DNA from 2 places in the Yersinia canariae genome. Region 1 is predicted to be linked to the other one. Evidence: predicted binding sites of a transcription regulator. Region 1 holds the regulator's gene; the other holds the start of a gene.

Region 1 (5,351 bases):
TCTTTCCGACGTGATCGAAACGATACAAAGCTCTGATAAACGCAAACTCCAGCGGTTAATAAGCAATCAATTTCGTCAGTATGCAGTGTTTTTGAAGTTATTTGCAGGTGGAATAGGCCAACAACGGCGGTAAGTAGACCGTTTATAGCGGAGAAAGGCAAGTCTGGATCATAAAAGCAGAGTCTTCATCCATACAATCTAATCAAACCAGTTAATCATGCCAGATTTAAAGAAATACACGCCATATGATTTGTATCATTTATATCCAACTGTTAACAATTTATGGTTGATAGCGCCGGATAAACTCAGTCAAATTTATAAGCGATATATTTAGCTAATTGAATAATTTTAGATGCAGAGACGGGCACTGAAAAGGGATATTTGAAGCAAGTTAATCAGCAAAACCTAGCGCTTTTCGCGTATGACTCAGCATCTCAGGAGGCAGGGGTAAATAGCCGTCATGAGTCACGCGTTTTTGCCCTTCTGGCGATAAAACGCGCTCAAGAAAGGCCGCAGTCAACGGCTCTAGCGGCTTGCCCGGTGCTTTATTGATATAAATATACAGATAGCGCGACAAGGGGTAGCGCCCATCTTTAACATTCTCCGGGGTCGGCATCACATAATCCTGACCATTTGCAGCCAGTGAGAGTGATTTAACGCCACTGTTTCGAAAGCCGATACTGGCATAACCAATACCATTTAATGAACCGGCAACAGCTTGCACAACGGAAGCAGATCCGGGCAGTTCATTGATATTATTATCGAAATCACCATCACACAGCACTCTCTGCTTGAAAAAACCATAAGTGCCAGAGGCTGAGTTTCGGCTATAGCGTTGCAGAGATCGCGCCGCCCAACCTCCCTTCAGCCCGAGTTCACCAAAGCGCTGGATGCGGTGAGGTTCTCCACAGCGGCGATTTTGCGAAAAAATAGCATCGAGCTGAGATAAAGTCATTTTGTTCAGTGGGTTATCCTGATGAACAAAAACGACCAATGCATCTACCGCAACAGGAACAGCAAGTGGCGGATAACCATAACGTTGAGTGAATGCGGTGATTTCAGCCGCTTTCATTGGCCGACTCATCGGCCCGAGTTGAGCCGCTCCTGCCGCCAATGCCGCCGGAGCGGTAGAGGAACCTGCTGCCTGTATTTGCAAATTAACGCCGGGGTAGTGTTGATTGAAATCATCAGCCCATAAAGACATCAAATTAGCTAAGGTGTCGGAGCCGACACTGGAAAGATTACCAGACAGAGTATGAGGCTTTAGCGCCTGAACCTCAGCGACAGGCGAAACAGCTACTGGTTGCGCTATAGCGCCGTAGCCCCACCCTAGCAGGGCATACAACAGCGCCAGTTTTCCCCATCTCATCAACTTGGTGTCCATGCAGTCTTAGGATTTGACTGCATTCTCGGTTAAAACCGTCGGAACAATCAACCGATTCGGTAGGGTAAAAATAAATCTCGTCCCCAAACCGATTTCACTCATGACATCCAAACGCGCATCGTGATGGCTCAATGCATGTTTCACAATTGCCAACCCCAACCCACTGCCACCCGTTTGCCTTGAACGGGCCTTATCCACCCGATAGAAGCGCTCTGTAAGGCGCGGCACATGCTCAGGGCCAATCCCCGGCCCATTGTCACTAACCTGAAATTGTGCGCCTTGTGCAGTGCGCTGCCAGCACACCTCAATCTTGGTGCCATCTGGAGTGTGATTAACCGCGTTATAAACCAGATTAGAAACAGCACTGCGCAGTTGATCTTCATTGCCAAAGACTTTCAACTGCTCGTTAATTCGGAAAGTAATCTCATGACGCCCATTGCTCAGCGCTTGTACCTCATGCTGTAACATTTTCAGCATCCGCGGAATGTCGACCTGCTCATTCATGTCCACATTAGGCGCTGCTTCAATTCGCGACAGCGTCAATAATTGTTTAACCAGCCCATCCATTCGCTTGGTCTGTTCCTGCATCGTCCCTAGTGCTTTATCCCGTAATGGCCCAACTAATTCCTGGTCGTGCATCATTTCCAGATACCCCTGCAAGACTGTCAGAGGAGTGCGCAGCTCATGACTAACGTTGGCAAAGAAATTACGCCGAGCCCCTTCTAGCTGGCGCATTTGGGTCACATCACGAGCCACCATTAGCAATTGGCCTTCAGAATAAGGCATCACGCGGAACTCAACGTAATAACCATTATTGAGTTGCAGGGTCAATGGACGAGAAAACTCTTGCTGTTGCAGATACTGACTGAATTCAGGATAACGCAGTAAGTTAAGAATATGCTGGCCATTATCTTCCGGCCAACGGAACCCCAGCAATTGCTGAGCCAAACCATTACACCAGAAAATATTGCCATCAATTGTCGTCATAATGACTGCATCAGGTAATGATTCGGCACCGCTACGGAACCGTTTGATAAGTAGCGCTAATTCACGACGCCGACGACGATTTCGCAGTTGCATCTGGTATAAGCCGTAAAATAAAGGCTCCCAACTCCAGCGCCCAGAAGGCGGAGTCATGCTGCGGTCTAACCACAGCCAATGAGATAATTTAAGTTGGTTGTAGAAATTCCAGACCAGTGCTGCGATAACTGAAACCAATAATAACCAAGGAAGGTACCCGATAAAGGCACCTAACAATAATGCGGGCAAACAAAAAAGGGCCAGCTCTAAAGCCAGCGTTTTCCATGATAAACGTTCTAACACAACGAATTCTCCGGCACTGAAAACTCAGTAGCGCGTTGAGAAACGGTATCCGGTTCCCCGGACAGTTTGCACCATTCTGTCATGGCCATCAATTTCAAGCGCCTTACGTAGCCGACGAATATGCACGTCAACAGTGCGATCTTCTACATAAACGTTAGTGCCCCAGACATAATTAAGCAACTGTTCACGGCTGTAAACTCGCTCAGGATGGGTCATAAAGAAGTGCAATAACTTAAATTCGGTCGGCCCCATATCCAGCGCTTGCTCATTGGCCATAACCCGATGTGAGGACGGGTCCAAACTCAATCCTTGCATTTCAATGACTTCTTCAACCGCCATTGGCGATATCCGGCGCATGACGGCTTTGATGCGCGCCACCAATTCTTTGGGTGAAAAAGGCTTGGTAATATAGTCATCCGCCCCGACTTCCAAACCGCGCACTCTGTCTTCTTCCTCGCCACGGGCGGTCAACATCATCACTGGGATATCGCGGGTCAGCGCTTCACGTTTCATGTGCTTAATAAACTGAATACCTGAGCCCCCAGGTAACATCCAGTCCAATAACACTAAATCGGGGAAAGGCTCCGACAAACGCGTGACTGCACTGTCATAATCCTCGGCTTCTAACGGTTGGTAGCCATTCTGTTCCAACACAAAGCACACCATCTCACGGATTGGTGCTTCATCTTCAACTACCAGTATGCGTCTTGCCATCATCAACCCTGCCAGTAAGTTAGTGGTCACTATTTGATTTCGGATGCCATTATGCGTCACTTTTGTGACATTTTTATGAAAAACATCGCGCTCTTGTAAGCAATAAGCATAGTGATAAATTTCATGATAATTGCAAAATGCAGTGCTCAAGTTTGCGAGGCGTCTCGGAGATTTCCCTCACACCCTGCTTTTAGCCGCGACATCCGGCGGGCAGCGTTTATAATCAGCGCCATTATCTTTGAAAGACAACCTGCCATAGCGGGAGATTTATGCGCATTATTCACACCTCTGACTGGCATTTAGGCCAGCATTTCTTTACCAAAAGTCGTGCGCCTGAACATCAGGCTTTTTTACACTGGCTTATTGAACAGATTGAAGAAAATCAGGTTGATGCGCTGATTGTTGCAGGGGATATTTTTGATACTGGCTCCCCACCCAGCTATGCCCGTGAGCTGTATAACCGTTTTGTGGTCGAACTCCAGGCAACAAATTGCCAGTTGATTGTTTTGGGGGGAAATCATGATTCAGTATCAACGCTGAATGAATCTCGGGGTTTGCTTTCTTATTTGAATACCACAGTCATTTCCTGCGCCAATAACAATCTGGATCAACAAGTTATTATACTGAAAGACCATCAGGGCCAGCCAGCGGCCTTGCTTTGTGCTATTCCTTTTTTGCGACCGCGCGACTTAGTTACCAGTCAGGCCGGTGAGTCCGGTGAGCAAAAACAACTGGCATTACAAGAAGCAATTGCCGCTCACTATCAGGCGCTCTATCAGCGAGCGCTAGAGCGGCGCACGGAACTGGGGCTGCCCTTGCCTATTATCGCCACTGGGCATTTGACCACAGTCGGGGTCACCACCACAGATTCGGTACGTGATATTTATATCGGCACACTGGATGCTTTCCCGGCACAAGCTTTCCCCCCAGCAGATTATATTGCTCTGGGTCATATCCATCGCGCTCAGCAAGTTGCGAAAACCGAGCATATCCGTTATAGCGGCTCACCAATCGCTTTAAGTTTTGATGAATTGAGCAGCGAGAAAAGTGTTTATCTGGTTGAATTTGCTCAGCAAGCTTTAACATCAGTGACCCCACTCTTCATCCCACAATTTCAACCAATGAAGTTAATCAAAGGCGATTTGGCGCAAATAGAGCAACAGTTAGCCGAATTTGCTAACCATCAGGGCTTACCGGTATGGCTAGATATAGAAGTCGCAACGCAAGACTATCTCACTGATATTCAAAGACGAATCCAGGCATTGGCCGCGGAACTTCCGGTGGAAGTGGTGCTATTGCGGCGCAGTAAAGAACAGCGCAATAACAGCATTGAACGCCAGGAAAAAGAAACACTCAATGAGCTGAGTGTTACAGATGTATTTGAGCGCAGACTGGCGCAGGAAGCGGATTTAGCCGAGCCACGCCAAGAGCGCATGCGCCAAATGTTCAATCAAGTGGTGGTGGACATCACACTAGGTAAAGATGCTGCAGAGGAGCAACCTGCATGAGAATTTTAAGTCTACGCTTGAAAAATATTAATTCTCTACAGGGTGAATGGAAGATAGATTTCACCGCAGAACCCTTTGCCAGCAACGGGTTATTCGCTATCACCGGCCCTACAGGGGCGGGCAAAACTACCCTGCTTGATGCCATCTGTCTCGCGCTATACCACCAAACTCCGCGTTTGAATGTCACCCCGAGCCAAAACGAACTGATGACCCGCCATACTGCGGAGTCGCTCGCTGAAGTTGAATTCGAGGTAAAAGGCACGAGTTACCGCGCGTTCTGGAGCCAGCGTCGTGCTAAAAATAGCCCTGAAGGGAATCTACAAGCCCCTAAAGTTGAGCTAGCGCTGTGTGAAGATGGCAAAATCCTGGCTGATAAAGTGCGTGATAAGCTTGATATGATTGCTGCAATCACCGGACTGGAT
Region 2 (5,351 bases), 1.3 Mb from region 1:
CTGCTGGTCAAACACGCCTTATTTGTACTGCGTGAACCTACAGCCGCGGGCATGCGCCCGATGCTCGAACATATGGTCAAAGCCGCTCTACTGACCAATATCCTGTTCGCTATTGGCCTAGTGCTCAGTTAATTCAGCCTTTTATTTCCCCGGGCAGCGCCAATAGAACCTGCCCGGAGTGATTTAACAATTGATGATTTTGCCAACAGTAGCCAGAAAGGGATATACTTAACATCCCAGCCGCAACCAGACGTTAATCCTATGAAATATGATACTTCCGATCTCTGTGATATCTATCATGAAGAGGTAAATGTGGTAGAACCACTGTTCTCCAATTTTGGCGGACGTACTTCATTTGGTGGCAAGATAACCACTGTAAAATGTTTCGAAGATAACGGCTTGTTGTTTGATCTACTGGAAGAAAATGGTCTTGGCCGTGTTTTAGTCGTCGATGGCGGTGGTTCAGTGCGCCGCGCATTAATCAATGCTGAGTTAGCTGACTTGGCATTGAAAAACGAGTGGGAAGGCATTGTGGTTTACGGTGCTGTCCGTCAGGTTGATGAACTGGCCGAATTGGATATTGGTATCCAGGCGATGGCCGCGATTCCTGTCGGTGCCGCAGATGAAGGTATTGGTGAGAGTGATATCCGCGTTAATTTTGGCGGGGTGACATTCTTCTCCGGTGACCACTTGTACGCAGACAACACCGGGATTATCTTGTCAGAAGAACCATTGGATATTGAGTGATATCTCTCTGATTTATAGATAATTCTCATTAGATAGGGCGATATTGATATCGCCCTTTTTGTTGCCCTTCAGACTCAAAGTGGCTACGTGACTAGAGGCTTTTAACTGTGCATGAGTGATGTTTTAAGCCAACTGGCACTCAGACCTCTTCCATCTTTCCCAACAGTGCCCGCAGACGATCCTGCCAAACATGCTGTTCTTGTTTCAGTTGCTCATTTTCGCGCACTAGCGCTTCACGGCCACCAGCAGCTTCCTGAACTTCTTGGGACAGGGTGTTATTTTTCTCTTTCAGCTCTTCAATTTCCATCTGTAATAAAGTGATGGTATCAATCGCCTGCTGAACTTTAACTTCCAATTTCTCAAATACTTCAAATGACATTCTTCGGTCCCCTTATGGTAGCAAGGCGTACATCTCTTGGTCGCAGTCATCATTCTTAACTTCAGTTGCTGCATTAACTAAAGCAACCACTGAGAAATGAAACTGCTGTGAATACTGATTTATCGCGCTATATCCATCGAACGAGTGCACCAAGCGCTATGTTTTAGGTGCCCGAGCGCACAAGCAACGCAGTTTGATAAAAACGATGGTCTTGTAAAGTGATGACCTTGTAGGGCGATTGTATGTAGCCAGTCCCCACCTGTCTAGCGCCATACCGGTACAAACCACACTCTGTAGCAATTTCGTGTCAGGAACCATCAGCAAAAACTGAAAAACCACTATGACCCATCGTGTAAAGTTATACACCCCCTTAACAACTAAGGAAGAAAGTACTGGTCTGATCACACTTTTAAAGTCCCTTAAGAGCCGTGGATAACGCGAAATCGCTCATTTTTATGACACACAACACACATTTTGATTTCGCTATTTCTCGTTTGTGCTCGTTAACGATAAATTTACATCACTCCCTTCGCAGTCCGAAGGGCAAAAATAAGAAATACCCTATAAATCTCTGTCTCTAGGACATCTACTATGAGCCAAACCGCTAGTTCGACCTTGAAGGGCCAATGTATCGCGGAGTTTCTCGGTACCGCTCTACTCATCTTTTTTGGTGTGGGCTGTGTCGCCGCATTAAAATTGGCAGGAGCCAGTTTTGGGCAGTGGGAAATTAGTATTATTTGGGGCCTGGGTGTTGCTATGGCCATTTATCTCACAGCAGCGATTTCAGGCGCTCATCTTAATCCGGCAGTCACCATTGCTTTGTGGTTATTTGCCTGTTTCGATCGCCGTAAAGTTATTCCCTACATTTTGGCGCAAATTGCAGGTGCATTTTGTGCAGCGGCCTTGGTGTTCGGCCTCTACTACAACCTGTTCATCGATTTTGAACAGACTCATCAGATAGCACGCGGCAGTGTTGAGAGTCTGAATCTGGCAGGCATTTTCTCTACTTATCCAAACCCTCACATTTCTGTTTTCCAAGCTTTCCTGGTTGAAACCGTTATTACCGCTATTTTGATGTGCCTTATCTTAGCGTTGACTGATGATGGTAATGGTATTCCACGCGGCCCACTGGCCCCGCTCCTGATTGGTATTCTGATCGCCGTTATCGGTGGTTCAATGGGGCCATTGACCGGGTTCGCATTAAACCCAGCACGTGACTTTGGTCCAAAACTGTTTGCTTATTTTGCAGGCTGGGGCGAAATCGCCTTCACTGGCGGGCGTGACATTCCTTACTTCCTGGTACCAATATTCGGGCCTATCGTGGGTGCATTAGTGGGTGCATTCGGTTATCGCGCTCTGATTGGTCGCCATTTACCCTGCGATGTGTGTGCCGTTGATGATGAAGAAACCACGGTGACGACCACAGAACGCAAAGCGTAAATAATAGATACTTAGAAACGGCAACTTAAAAGTAGGCTAACTATGACAACCGAAAATACTACTCCAAAGAAATATATTGTCGCGCTTGATCAGGGAACCACCAGTTCCAGAGCAGTGGTGCTGGACCACGATGCCAATATCGTGAGTGTTTCTCAGCGTGAATTCACCCAAATTTACCCGAAAGCAGGTTGGGTTGAGCACGACCCAATGGAAATATGGGCGACCCAAAGCTCCACTCTGGTCGAAGTGCTGGCCAAAGCAGGTATCAGTTCTGATGAAATTGCGGGTATCGGTATCACCAACCAACGTGAAACAACCATTGTTTGGGACAAAGCAACGGGTAAGCCGGTGTATAACGCGATTGTCTGGCAATGTCGACGCACCGCAGACATCTGTGAAAAGCTGAAAAAAGAAGGTCTGGAAGAATACATCCGCTTCAATACTGGGCTGGTGGTCGACCCTTACTTCTCTGGCACCAAAGTTAAATGGATCCTCGATAACGTAGAGGGCGCGCGTGAGCGTGCTGAGCGCGGCGAACTACTGTTTGGTACTGTGGACACCTGGCTTGTGTGGAACATGACTCAGGGCCGCGTACACGTAACGGATTACACCAACGCATCACGCACCATGATGTTTAATATCCGCACCAAAGAGTGGGATGAGCGCATGCTGAAGGCGCTGAATATTCCGCGCGCCATGTTGCCTGAAGTTCGCCCATCCTCAGAAGTTTATGGCCAGACCAACATTGGTGGTAAAGGCGGTACACGTATTCCAATCGCAGGTATCGCCGGTGACCAACAAGCAGCACTGTTTGGTCAACTGTGTGTACAGCCGGGGATGGCGAAGAATACTTACGGTACTGGCTGCTTCTTGTTAATGAACACCGGGACTGAAGTGGTTCAATCCAAAAATGGCCTGTTGACCACTATCGCCTGCGGCCCACGCGGCGAAGTGAATTATGCACTGGAAGGGGCAGTATTTATTGGCGGCGCATCCATTCAATGGCTGCGTGATGAGCTGAAACTGATTAGTGACTCATTCGACTCTGAATATTTCGCGACTAAAGTCAAAGACAGTAATGGTGTGTATGTGGTGCCAGCCTTCACCGGCTTGGGCGCCCCATATTGGGACCCGTATGCCCGTGGCGCTATCTTTGGCCTGACTCGTGGTGTGAACAGCAACCATATTATCCGTGCAACACTTGAGTCTATTGCTTATCAAACTCGTGATGTATTGGATGCTATGCAAGCAGATTCCGGTGAACGGCTGAAATCACTGCGCGTTGATGGCGGTGCAGTCGCGAACAACTTCCTGATGCAATTCCAAGCTGACATTCTGGGCACGCGCGTTGAGCGCCCGGCAGTACGTGAAAGCACCGCGTTGGGTGCCGCATTCCTAGCGGGTCTGGCAACTGGCTTCTGGAGTGATCTGGATGAAGTGAAGAGTAAAGCGACCATTGAGCGCGAATTCCGTCCAGGGATCGAAACCACCGAACGCGACTTCCGCTATAAAGGCTGGAAGAAAGCAGTGGCCCGCGCCCAAGCTTGGGAAGAGCACGAATAATAACGGTCTGCGGGTAAAATCGAGTCTGTTTTAAGCTCTCTATAACGCGCCATTATCCCCCGATGGCGCGTTTTCTATTGTGAAAAATCTCATCACACCAAAAGACACCCTTACAGCTTCACTTCACAAAGATGATAGAATTCCTGCTTACATTCTTCTATCTTCTATTACCCTAAATAATTCGAGTTGCAGGAAAGCGGCAAGTGAGAGAAGCACCAAGAGCTTACATTAAGTAAGTGACTGGCGTGATTGAGCGTAGCCAACGCAGATGCAGCTTGAAGTATGACGGGGATACAGGTCTAACCATGAAACGTGAATTAGCCATCGAGTTTTCCCGTGTCACTGAAGCTGCTGCGCTGGCGGGCTATAAGTGGCTGGGTCGGGGCGATAAAAATGCTGCCGACGGCGCTGCTGTACGGGCCATGCGTATTATGCTCAATCAGGTCAATATTGATGGGCAGATTGTCATCGGTGAAGGTGAAATCGATGAAGCCCCAATGCTGTTTATCGGTGAGCATGTCGGTACTGGCCAGGGCGATGCTGTTGATATCGCGGTTGACCCTATTGAAGGCACCCGCATGACCGCAATGGGTCAGGCCAATGCGCTGGCGGTATTGGCGGTGGGAGATAAAGGCACATTTTTGCATGCGCCTGATATGTATATGGAAAAGCTGGTGGTTGGCCCTGGGGCAAAAGGGGCAATCGACCTTAATCTGCCACTGGAACTCAATCTGCGCAATATTGCCATCAAGCTCAATAAACCCCTGACTGATTTAACGGTTATCACACTCGCCAAACCGCGCCATGACGGGATCATCGCCGAAATGCAGCAACTTGGCGTCAAAGTGTTTGCTATCCCAGATGGTGATGTTGCGGCCTCCATTTTAACCTGTATGCCAGAAAGTGAAGTGGATGTGATGTACTGCATCGGCGGCGCGCCTGAAGGTGTGATTTCTGCTGCGGTGATACGCGCGCTGGATGGTGATATGCAGGGGCGTTTATTGCCACGCCATCAAGTAAAAGGCGATAACGAAGACAACCGCCGCATGGGTGAGCAAGAACTGGTGCGCTGCAAAACCATGGGGATTGAAGCCGGTAAAGTGTTGTTACTGGGGGATATGGCCCGCAATGACAATGTGATTTTCTCCGCCACCGGGATAACCAAAGGTGACCTGTTGGAAGGTATTTATCGCAAAGGCAACATGGCAACCACCGAGACCCT

What was found. Region 1 encodes PhoB, which activates phosphate uptake and scavenging genes when phosphate is short. Its sites were predicted from a motif close to CTGTCATAAAACTGNCNNAT; they were not measured.
Positions count from the first base shown of each region.
Region 2: a site for PhoB is predicted at 1,569-1,588, ahead of F0T03_RS00490 (MIP/aquaporin family protein). Genes of this name have one in related genera too.

Region 1 covers NZ_CP043727.1:3,499,465-3,504,815, forward strand. The annotation lists gene F0T03_RS16205 (PstS family phosphate ABC transporter substrate-binding protein) at 392-1,369, opposite strand; gene phoR (phosphate regulon sensor histidine kinase PhoR) at 1,391-2,707, opposite strand; gene phoB (phosphate response regulator transcription factor PhoB) at 2,732-3,421, opposite strand; gene sbcD (exonuclease subunit SbcD) at 3,691-4,929, shown strand; gene F0T03_RS16225 (AAA family ATPase) at 4,926-5,351, shown strand, end outside.
Region 2 covers NZ_CP043727.1:102,576-107,926, reverse strand. The annotation lists gene F0T03_RS00505 (1,4-dihydroxy-2-naphthoate polyprenyltransferase) at 1-132, shown strand, start outside; gene rraA (ribonuclease E activity regulator RraA) at 262-747, shown strand; gene zapB (septal ring assembly protein ZapB) at 887-1,126, opposite strand; gene F0T03_RS00490 (MIP/aquaporin family protein) at 1,718-2,566, shown strand; gene glpK (glycerol kinase GlpK) at 2,609-4,129, shown strand; gene glpX (class II fructose-bisphosphatase) at 4,435-5,351, shown strand, end outside.